DNA from 3 places in the Rhizobium sp. PAMB 3182 genome. Region 2 is predicted to be linked to each of the others. Evidence: riboswitches for the same ligand, from Rfam matches in the RefSeq annotation. Region 2 holds a riboswitch; each other region holds the start of a gene.
The links. A riboswitch is a leader RNA that binds a small molecule or an ion and turns the genes downstream of it on or off. The one in region 2 is predicted to bind cobalamin.

Region 1 (3,244 bases), 160 kb from region 2:
CGCCGACAGTCTCCAGCCCGGCGGTTGCGAGGGGATGGACGCCGGAGCCTTCCTTCAGTGGCAGGATGAGCGTCAACGGCCCGGGCCAGAAGGCGTCCGCCAGTTGCGCCGAAACGGGGTCGAAGGTCGCATAGCGTTCCGCCATCGCCTTGTCGGCCATGTGGCAGATCAGCGGATTGAAGCGCGGCCTGCCCTTGGTCTCGTATATGGCGGTGACGGCCGCTGGGTTTGTCGCATCCGCAGCCAGCCCGTAGACCGTTTCGGTTGGCATGGCGATCGGCCGACCGGCCTCCAGCAGAGGCAGGGCCGCGGCAATCGCCTCGTCGGGATTTCGGGTGATGTCGATAATGCGGGCCATGGCTCACCGGTCTTCGGAATGCGCATGTCCTTAGCCCGGAACGGCCGGGTGTTCAACTGCGTCCGATCGGAGCAGGGTAGGGGTACCGGGTGCGTCAGAGCGCCTGAATGATTCGCCTCAGCGCTTCGTCGCGGGCGCCGAGCAGGAGCACGTTCTTGACCGCTTCCTTCTTCTCGTGCGTCTGGAAGAGGATGCCGCCATTGTTGATGCTGCGGTCGATCTGCAGGCGTGGCGGCGCCGGCAGCTGTGCCATCGCCGTCCGTGGCTTGGTCTGCGCCGGCCTTTCTGCGGGGACCGGCTGGTTCTGGTTGACGGCCACGGCGAAGTACATGCGCGGATATTTGAGGTTCAGACGTCCGAAGAAGGCGTCGGTGCCGCCGATTTCGGAGAAGAAGTTGGCGATGTAGAACGCCCAGATGACCTCGTTGAAGCGCGGATGGTTCGTCCGCGCGGCTGTGATGTGACAATAGCCGAGATGCGGGCTCTGCTCGAACGTGCGGTGAAAGATAATCTTCGGAAACTGGATCGACTTGTGAAACCGGTTCAACCGTTCATGGGTCCGTTCGCCGGCGGACATCAGCATCTTGCCCGTGCGCTGGGCGACCTCCTCGTAGGTGAGGTAGCGCCGTTCCTCTTCCAGCCAGTTTTCCTTGCTGCGCACGATGCGGCCGGTGCGCAGGAATTCGGAGTGAACCGCCTGTCCGGGAAGCTTCGGCTTTTTCTCCGCCGCCTGGTAATATCTGGTCTTCATGGCTTCGGACACGTGCAGGGCTCCGCTATGGTCCATCATCGTCGCAAAACGTGGTTAACCGCCGGTTAAGAGCCGTCCTCGACCGCTTGCCTGTCCCGTCTGCGACGTTCTTGCGTGTCGTCAATTGTCGTGTCGCGTGTCGCTGGCAGCGTGTCTGCGACGTCGGTTCCCAACTATAGTGTGTTCAGGCTCAAGGTCTCGCCCTGCTAGGGAGGGCGGAAAATTGGGAAAGCCGGTGAAAATCCGGCGCTGCCTAGCAACGGTATAAGAGCTTGAAACTGGCGCAAGAACCACCGGCATGGTCCGGAACGGCCAGTTCCCGCAGCGACGGGAGGCTCTTCAGCCCGGAAACCAGCCTGAAGCATGGATTTTGAAACTTGGCCGCAGCAACCGGCCGGGGTCTCCAACTGTCGGTGCTCCCAGCCGGCCGTGACCTGTCGGTTGTCTGCATCACTGATTTTTTTGGCGCATGAGGATGGGTCATGGATATTCGTAACACTGTGCTGCGGCAATTGAACAACCGTCGCGAAGGCTTCAGCCTGGAGCAGGCCTTCTACACCGATCCGGATTATTTCAAGCTGGATATGGAAACGATCTGGTATCGCGACTGGCTCTTCATCGGCCATGACTGCGAAATCCCGAAGGCAGGCAATTTCTTCACCGTTCAGGTCGGCGATTATCCGGTCGTCGTCGTGCGTGGCCGCGACGGTGTCATCCGCGCCCTGCACAATTCCTGCCGTCACCGCGGTTCGCGCGTCTGCAACACCGAGCGCGGCGCCTCCGCCAAGCTTGTCTGCCCGTACCACCAGTGGACCTACGAACTCGACGGCTCGCTGCTGTTTGCCCGGCAGATGGGTGACGACTTCGACAAGTCGCAGTTTTCGCTGAAGAAAATGCATTGCGAAACGGTGGCCGGCTACATCTTCGTCTGTCTCGCCAAGGTCGCTCCCGACTTTGAACCCGTCCGCGCAATGGTCGATGCCTATGTCGGGCCGCACCGTCTCAAGGAAGCCAAGATCGCCCACCAGTCGACCATCATCGAGAAGGGCAACTGGAAGCTCGTCTGGGAAAACAACCGCGAATGCTACCACTGCGCCGGCAACCATCCGGAGCTCTGCCGCACATACCCGGAAGCCCCGTCGGTTACCGGCACGCAGGGCGCGGGCGATGATCCTGTCATCGCTGCCCACTGGAAGCATTGCGAGGACGCCGGCCTGCCGAGCCAGTTCAAGATGCATGACAGCGGCCAGTTCCGCGCCGCCCGCATGCCGTTGATCGAAGGCGCCGTCAGCTACACCATGTCCGGCAAGCCTGCAGTGAAGAAGCCGCTGTCCTCCGACGTCACCGTCGGCAACATCGGCACCATGCTGCTCTTCCATTATCCGACCACCTGGAACCACATGCTGGGCGATCACGCGATCTCCTTCCGCGTGCTGCCGCTCGGTCCGGAAGAGACCATGGTCACGACCAAGTGGCTGGTGAACAAGGATGCCGTCGAGGGCGTCGACTACGACCTCGAGGAATTGACCCACGTCTGGAACGAGACCAACGACCAGGACCGCCGCATCGTCGAGGAAAACGCCTTCGGCATCCGTTCGCCGGCCTATGAGCCGGGTCCGTATTCGCCCGACCATGAAGGCGGCGTCATGCAGTTCGTCGAGTGGTACACCAACTTCATGATCGACCGCCTGCAGGGCGATCAGACCAAGCTGTCGGTTGTCGCGTAATGAGCAGCGTGAAGAAAGCTCCCTTCAAGCATGTCGACGAAATGCTCCCCTGGAGCGACAAGGAAGACATGCTGGAATGCGTCGGCTGGACGCCGGAGGCGCCGGACACGATGACCTTCACCTTCCGGGCGGACAAGGAGAACCGCTGGTTCCGCTATCTGCCCGGCCAGTTCGTCACGCTGGAACTGCCGGTCGGACCGGAACCGGTGCTGCGCACCTACACGCTGTCGTCCAGCCCCTCGCGGCCCTTCATGCTGGCCGTCACGGTCAAGGCGCAGAAGGACAGCATCGGCACCCGCTGGATGCAGGAAAGCCTCTATCCGGGTATGAAGATCAAGGCGCACGGCCCGCGCGGGGATTTCTCCTATGTCCGTCATCCGGGCGAGAAGTACCTGTTCATCTCGGCCG
Region 2 (3,244 bases):
TCGACGGAGCCGGCCTTTTCGAAGACCAGCGTCGCCTTGACCATGTCGCCCTCCTTGAACGGCTTTTTGACATCCATGAACATCACATGCAGGCCGCCCTTCTTCAGCTCGACGGTCTTGCCGGCCGGGATGGCGATGCCGTCCGGCAGCTCGCGCATCTTCATGACGTTGTTTTCGACCGACATCTCATGCATCTGCACGTTGTCTGACCGGTCGGACTTGATCGCCACCAGCCGGTCGTCCGTGCTGCCGTGATTGATGATCTTCAGATAGCCGCCGCCAACCTTGGCGCCGGGGATCATGGCGCGCGAGTTGGGATGGATGATCTCGAGATCTCCGACCTTGAACTCGTGCCCCCAGGCCAGCGGCGCCGTCATGAGCGTGACGATAAGCGTGAGCAGACGGATTGTCGTGGTTTGCATAGTGTTTCCTTTTCCTGGATGTGTTGGGTTGAATTGGCTGAAAGCGTGATTGGTCAGGTGAGGGGCTGCCTTCGCGGCGCAGCCTCGTCGTCGATCGCGCCGGCGATGGCGGCGATCCGCTTGCGGTCTTTGATGGTCACGAGTTCCGGGGTGGAGAAATCGATGAGCCCGGCGCGCTTGAAGCCGTTCAGGTTGCGGCTGACGGTTTCCAGCGTCAGGCCGAGCCAGTCGGCGAGGTCAACCCGCTTGAGGTAGAGGCGAAAACTGCCGCCGGAGGGACGGGCGCCGTGGCCGCGGCGTCCGAACTGACCGGCGAGATCGAGGATCGCCAGGGCGACCCGCTCCTGCGCCGTCCGGCGGCCGAGCAGGGTGATGTGGTCCTGCAGCCTTTGCGTGAACTCCACGAGCGCCCTGGCCTGGCCGCCGCCGTCGCGTCCATCTTCGGCGATGGTCTCGATCCGGGTGAAGGCGAGCGCCTCGGCGTGACAGCCGAGCTGGTCCGTCACGCCCTTTCCGAACACGCGGCCGGGGCCGAGAATGTCGAGTATCTGGCGGCGTCCGTCCTGCAGGGTCTGGTGCAGCGCCACGCATCCCTCGCGGATGACGAGGAGTGCCCGTCGTCCCTTGCGCTCGATGGTGATCGCTGACCCGGCTTCGAAGCGGTTGAATGTTTGTGAGTATACGGCGACAAGCGGCCTTTGCGGCCCGTTCGCCGATCGGGCGGACGCGTTCGGGTCCGCGGTGATCCTCTGTAACATGATGTGTCGATCCGGCATGGGCGCCGGCAGAAGCCGTCAGGAGACGGAAGTCCGGCGCGAACTGTGAAAGCGGCCGCGCCAAGGCGGCTGCGGTTCAGACAGAAATGCCGGAAAGGGGAGGGGCGCGCGGTGATGCGTTGGGCGGGAAAAGCTGGCGGTAGAAGGCTTCCCGATAGGCGGGCAGCCGCTCGGTTCCGCTTATACGGACCTGCGGACCGCCGACGGAGGGCGGGACCACGAGCATTGATCCGGCGCTGATGCGGCACGCCTCGCAGCCATGGTCGTGCACATGCTTCTTGCCACCGGCCTCGTCGTCGAGGGCGCTGTCGCAGATGAACGGAATGGTGCCGTCCGGCAGCGCATAGGCGGCCAGTTCCGAGGCGGGTATCTGAGAGGCAAGTACGGGGGATTTATGCGCGAAGCCGATGGCGAACACGGCCAGCGCACACAGAATGTGCAACAGGTTCCTGATCGTCCCGATCCGCCGTTTCATCGATGCCCCACTCGAAAGACGGGCATCGAATATCACCCGGCCTTCGAAATGACAATGCGGCAATTTGGGCGTGCATTTCTGCCTGTCGAGAGTTGAATCGGAAAAATCCCTGCTCTACGACTGACGGCGATGGTTCCGCCATATCCCCGAAACCGGGACGGCGGATGAAAAGGGAACATGGTGAGGCGTACCCATCAGGGACCGAGACCATGGCTGCCCCCGCAACTGTGAGCGGCGAATGACGCCTTGATGCCACTGGCTTTGAAGAGAAGTCGGGAAGGCAGGCCGAATGAAGACCCGCGAGCCAGGAGACCTGCCATCATCGCCGGGCATTTCGCCCATTCTCATCACTTGCCGCGCGGTGGGCGCGGAAAGGAGTCAACATGCATATCGAACCCGGCGTCGTCGACGGCGCCAAGATCGTTCTTTCCTACGCAACGGCAGCCGGAGCCCTCGGGCTTGGCCTCAAGATGGCGGTCGACACCGTCCGTCACGATGGCGGCGTCGCAGCGCTTACCATGCGCAGCACGGTCACGACCGCGCTGGTCTTTTCCTTCTTCCAGGTCCTTCCGCATCATGCTGTCGGCGTTTCCGAGGTGCACCTGATCCTCGGCTCGACGCTGCTGTTGATGTTCGGGGCGGGGCCGGCGGCGATCGGCCTGGCGCTGGGGCTCTTGATCCAGGGCGTCTTCTTCGCGCCCCTCGACCTGCCGCAATACGGCATCAACGTCACCACGTTGCTCGTGCCGCTCTGGGCGATCGGCGCGGTGGCACGCCGCATCATTCCGGCCCGCACGGCCTATGTCGACGTGACCTACAAGCAGGCGCTGGCGCTTTCGACCACCTATCAGGGCGGCATCGTTGCCTGGGTCGCCTTCTGGGCGCTCTACGGCCAGGGCTTCGGTGCTCAGAACCTTGCCGCCGTCGGTTCGTTCGGCATCGCCTATATGAGCGTCGTGCTCATCGAGCCGCTGATCGACCTCGCCGTGCTTGCCGCCGCCAAGTCCTTCGACAAGGCAAGCCGCGGCCCGCTTTTCGCGCGTCGCCTGCATCAGGCCGGCTGATCGCGGTCGAACGAAACCGGAAGGGCGCGGTCTGTGGGCTGCGCCTTTCCCTCTTCGAAGGCCCGGGCTTCACGCCAGAGACACGCGCGTTTGATGGCCGGCCCCTTGGCGTTCGGGCGGCGATGCGCTAGACCTTCATTTTAGTAAACTCGTTTCTATACTAACGATATGTGGAGGGTGCCATGGCTGGCAGGCTGGTGATCGTCGGGGCAGGGCAGGCGGGCTTCGCGCTGGCAGCCAAGTTGAGGGCCCTGAAGGACGAACGTCCGATCACGATCCTCGGCGCCGAGGCGAGCCTTCCCTACCAACGCCCGCCGCTGTCCAAGAAATACCTTCTCGGCGAGATGAGCTTCGACCGCCTGCTGTTCCGGCCGGAAAGCTGGTTCGCCGACAACAACGTCGACATCCGCCTGTCTGCCTGGGTCGAGGAAATCGACCGGGCCGCGAAGACCGTCCGAATGCAGGACGGCACGCAGGTCGAATACGAGACGCTGGCGCTTGCCACCG
Region 3 (3,244 bases), 1.3 Mb from region 2:
GTTGGGTGACGTCGCCTGAAATACCCCCTCACCAACAAAATCTATGACTTAGCTGAAGCTAAGATCATGATTTTGTATCCTCTCCCGCAAGGGGAGAGATGAAGTGCTGATAGCGCCGCTGGCTCCCATCTCCCCCTTGGCGGGGGAGAATGGAATTTCAACATCTTAGCGTCAGCTAAGTGTTAGAAATTCCAAGAGAGGGGGTGTTTGGACCTTGGCGATACCCCTCAGGTGCCCGCCCTCAACTTCCGGAAATGAAAGATCCGCCCGATCGTGTTCAACAAGACCTGCGCCGCCAGGATTGCCGTGGTGCCGGTGTGGTCGTAGTCGGGGGCGACCTCGACGAGGTCGATGCCGACGACGTTGCCGCGTTCGGCGAGGCCGGCGATGATGTCGAGCACCTCGTAGTAGAGGAAGCCGCCATGGCTTGGCGTGCCGGTGCCGGGCGCAATCGACGGGTCGAAACCGTCGATGTCGATCGTCAGATAATAGTTCATGCCAGCCGGAATTCGCTCAAGCAGCGCCTCGGTCCCGAGCCTGCGCGCGCCGCGCACGGTGATGATGTCCGATCCCATCGAGATCGCCGTCTCGTATCCTTCCTTCGCGGTCGAGGACACGTTGCGGATGCCGATCTGCGAGAGGCCGGTGACGTAGTCCTTTTCGGCCGCGCGGCGCATCGGGTTGCCGTGACCGTTGCGCACGCCATGCCGCTCGTCGACGAAGTCGAGATGGGCATCGATCTGCACGACATGGATCGGCCCCTGATCGGAAAAGGCATTGATGCAGGGGATGTTGATCGAATGATCGCCACCCAGCACGACCGGCAGCGCGCCGGCGGCGAGGATGGCGCGCACGCCCTTCTCGATGTTGGCGTGGCTCATCTCGGTATTGGTGTGGATGATGTCCGCATCGCCGATGTCGACGATCGTCACGTCGTCGAGATAGGTGACGCCGTCGTCGTGATCGTATGCGCCGGCATGACCAAAGGAAAACAGGGTCGAAGCCTCGCGGATCGCCCGCGGTCCGAACCGGGCGCCGGCCCGCCACTGCGTCCCGAAATCGAATGGCGCGCCCATGACGGCGACATCGGCTTCGATCTTCGACCAGTCCGGCTCGTAGGGACGCTTGCCGAAGGTGGAAATGCCAACGAAGGGCAGGTTCAACCGTCCGGAGTCGTAACTGTTTTGCGTCATGCGCGGTCCTTTGCGGTCTTGGGGTCTTCCCACAGGGAAGGTTGCACCGGTTTGGCGGTCGGGCAAGCGGGATTTGAGGCTTTCCTTCAATCCGCGGTCAGAGAACAGTCTCTGTCGCTTCCACGCAATTGACAGGCGGCAAGGGAATCCATAATCATCTGCAATTACGGATGGTTCCCGAACGGCAATCGCCAATCGGGATCAAAAGGGAATGTGACGGGACGGACCCAAGCAGGGCGTTCCAATCGCAGCCGACCCCGCGACTGTAGAGTGGCGAGGGTCTTCCATTCCTTCGAAGGGCCGCACTGCCGGCTGTCTGCGCTATCGGCAGGCGGGCAGGAAAGCCTTCGGCGGAAAAAGCCACTGGAGTGGCAGTCGCGTGAACCGGGGTTGGACGCCTCTATTGTCTACGAATCGTCCGCCTTTCGCGATCTGCCATCAAACTCCGGGAAGGCGAGGGAGACCTGCTGGCAGAAATGCCTGAAACCGCGAGCCAGGAGACCTGCCATATCGTGCCGGGCATTCGCCCAAACCTCGGAGGAGGCTCCTCCAGTATGCCAGCACGGAGGTTGTCATGGCTACGATCGCATCTTCTTCTACCCTCTCGGTTTCCGACCGTCAGAAGGCCGGTTTCATTGCGCTCCTTCTCGGCGCGTTCCTGGTGTTCGGCGTCGGTCTCGCGCATTCGGCGGTTCTGCACGATACTGCCCATGACGTGCGCCACTCCTATGGCTTTCCCTGCCACTAAGGACGAAGGTCACCTGTCATGATTGTCAAATATCTCCTGGCCGCTCTGGTGGCCGGGCTTGTTGCCGGTGGTGTGATGACCGTCGCGCAGCAGGTCAAAGTCGTGCCTCTTATTCTTCACGCAGAGGAATATGAAGGCGGAGCGCCCGAGCACGAGCATTCCGCCAAGGCTGAAAACTCTACATTCGGCGAACTCGCCGGATCGCTTTTCCTGCCGTCTCCAGCTTTCGCGCATGGTGCGGAAGACGATGGCCACGACGAGAGCGGCATGCTCTTCGGCGTCAGCCGCTTTGGCGGAACGCTGATGGCCAACCTCGTGGCCGGTGCCGGTTTTGCCTTGCTGCTTGCCGGCATCAGTCTTGTCTCCGGCCGCGACATCACGCTTGCGAACGGCATCTTCTGGGGCGCCTGCGCCTGGCTGGCCGTTCACCTGCTGCCGTCTCTCGGCCTGCCGCCGGAACTGCCGGGCTTTCCGGCCGCCGATCTCGACGCCCGCCAGATCTGGTGGCTGAGTGCGGTGGTACTGTCTGGTGCCGGCATCTGGCTTCTGGCCCTGCGTGAAGAGGCCTGGGCCAAGGTTCTCGGCCTCGTGCTGATTGCCGCGCCGCATCTCTGGGGCGCGCCGCAACCCGACAGCATCGACAGCAACGTCCCGGCGATCCTCGCCGCCGAGTTCGCTGTCGCAGCATTGGCGACGACGCTGGTCTTCTGGCTGGTGCTCGGTCTGCTGATGGGGCTTGCCAACCGCAAGATCGCGGGAGCTGCCGCATGACGACGACACCGCCCGGCGCCGTCCTGGTGCTGGGCGGCGCCCGTTCGGGCAAGTCGCGGTTCGCCGAGGGGCTTGCCCGACAGTCCGGCCTCGACCGGCATTACCTGGCGACGGGCCAAGCCTATGACGACGAGATGCGTGACCGCATCGCGCGCCACAAGCAGGAGCGAGCCGGTGACGGCTGGACGACGCATGAGGAGCCGGTCGATCTCATCGGTTGTCTGCGCTCGGTCGATGATCCGGGGCGTGTTATTCTCGTCGATTGCCTGACGCTCTGGGTCTCGAACCTGATGATGGCGGATATGGACGTCGAAGCGGCCTCGCGCTCGCTCGCCGATTACCTGCCGCAGGCAAGGGGCCGGATCATCCTGGTGTCGAACGAGGTCGGCCTCGGCATCGTGCCGGAGAACGCCATGGCGCGGGCCTTTCGCGATCACGCCGGCAGGCTCCACCAGATGGCCGCGGAGACAGCGGCAGAAGTCTATTTTATCGCGGCGGGATTGCCGCTGAAAATGAAGGGTTAGGATCATGA

Region 1: linked by a shared signal. The riboswitch ahead of ACU5AZ_RS06020 (aromatic ring-hydroxylating oxygenase subunit alpha) and the one ahead of ACU5AZ_RS05260 (energy-coupling factor ABC transporter permease) in region 2 are both predicted to bind cobalamin.
Region 3: linked by a shared signal. The riboswitch ahead of ACU5AZ_RS18865 (CbtB domain-containing protein) and the one ahead of ACU5AZ_RS05260 (energy-coupling factor ABC transporter permease) in region 2 are both predicted to bind cobalamin.

What each region holds. Positions count from the first base shown of each region.
Region 1 covers NZ_CM128607.1:1,185,636-1,188,879, reverse strand. The annotation lists gene ACU5AZ_RS06030 (L-threonylcarbamoyladenylate synthase) at 1-358, opposite strand, end outside; gene ACU5AZ_RS06025 (DUF6656 family protein) at 453-1,109, opposite strand; cobalamin riboswitch at 1,286-1,483, shown strand; gene ACU5AZ_RS06020 (aromatic ring-hydroxylating oxygenase subunit alpha) at 1,592-2,836, shown strand; gene ACU5AZ_RS06015 (2Fe-2S iron-sulfur cluster-binding protein) at 2,836-3,244, shown strand, end outside.
Region 2 covers NZ_CM128607.1:1,027,741-1,030,984, reverse strand. The annotation lists gene ACU5AZ_RS05275 (copper chaperone PCu(A)C) at 1-422, opposite strand, end outside; gene ACU5AZ_RS05270 (helix-turn-helix domain-containing protein) at 476-1,180, opposite strand; gene ACU5AZ_RS05265 (hypothetical protein) at 1,275-1,673, opposite strand; cobalamin riboswitch at 1,787-2,008, shown strand; gene ACU5AZ_RS05260 (energy-coupling factor ABC transporter permease) at 2,057-2,737, shown strand; gene ACU5AZ_RS05255 (NAD(P)/FAD-dependent oxidoreductase) at 2,920-3,244, shown strand, end outside.
Region 3 covers NZ_CM128607.1:3,936,518-3,939,761, forward strand. The annotation lists gene ACU5AZ_RS18855 (cobyric acid synthase) at 1-9, shown strand, start outside; gene speB (agmatinase) at 228-1,193, opposite strand; cobalamin riboswitch at 1,348-1,717, shown strand; gene ACU5AZ_RS18865 (CbtB domain-containing protein) at 1,768-1,941, shown strand; gene ACU5AZ_RS18870 (CbtA family protein) at 1,960-2,712, shown strand; gene cobU (bifunctional adenosylcobinamide kinase/adenosylcobinamide-phosphate guanylyltransferase) at 2,709-3,236, shown strand; gene cobW (cobalamin biosynthesis protein CobW) at 3,241-3,244, shown strand, end outside.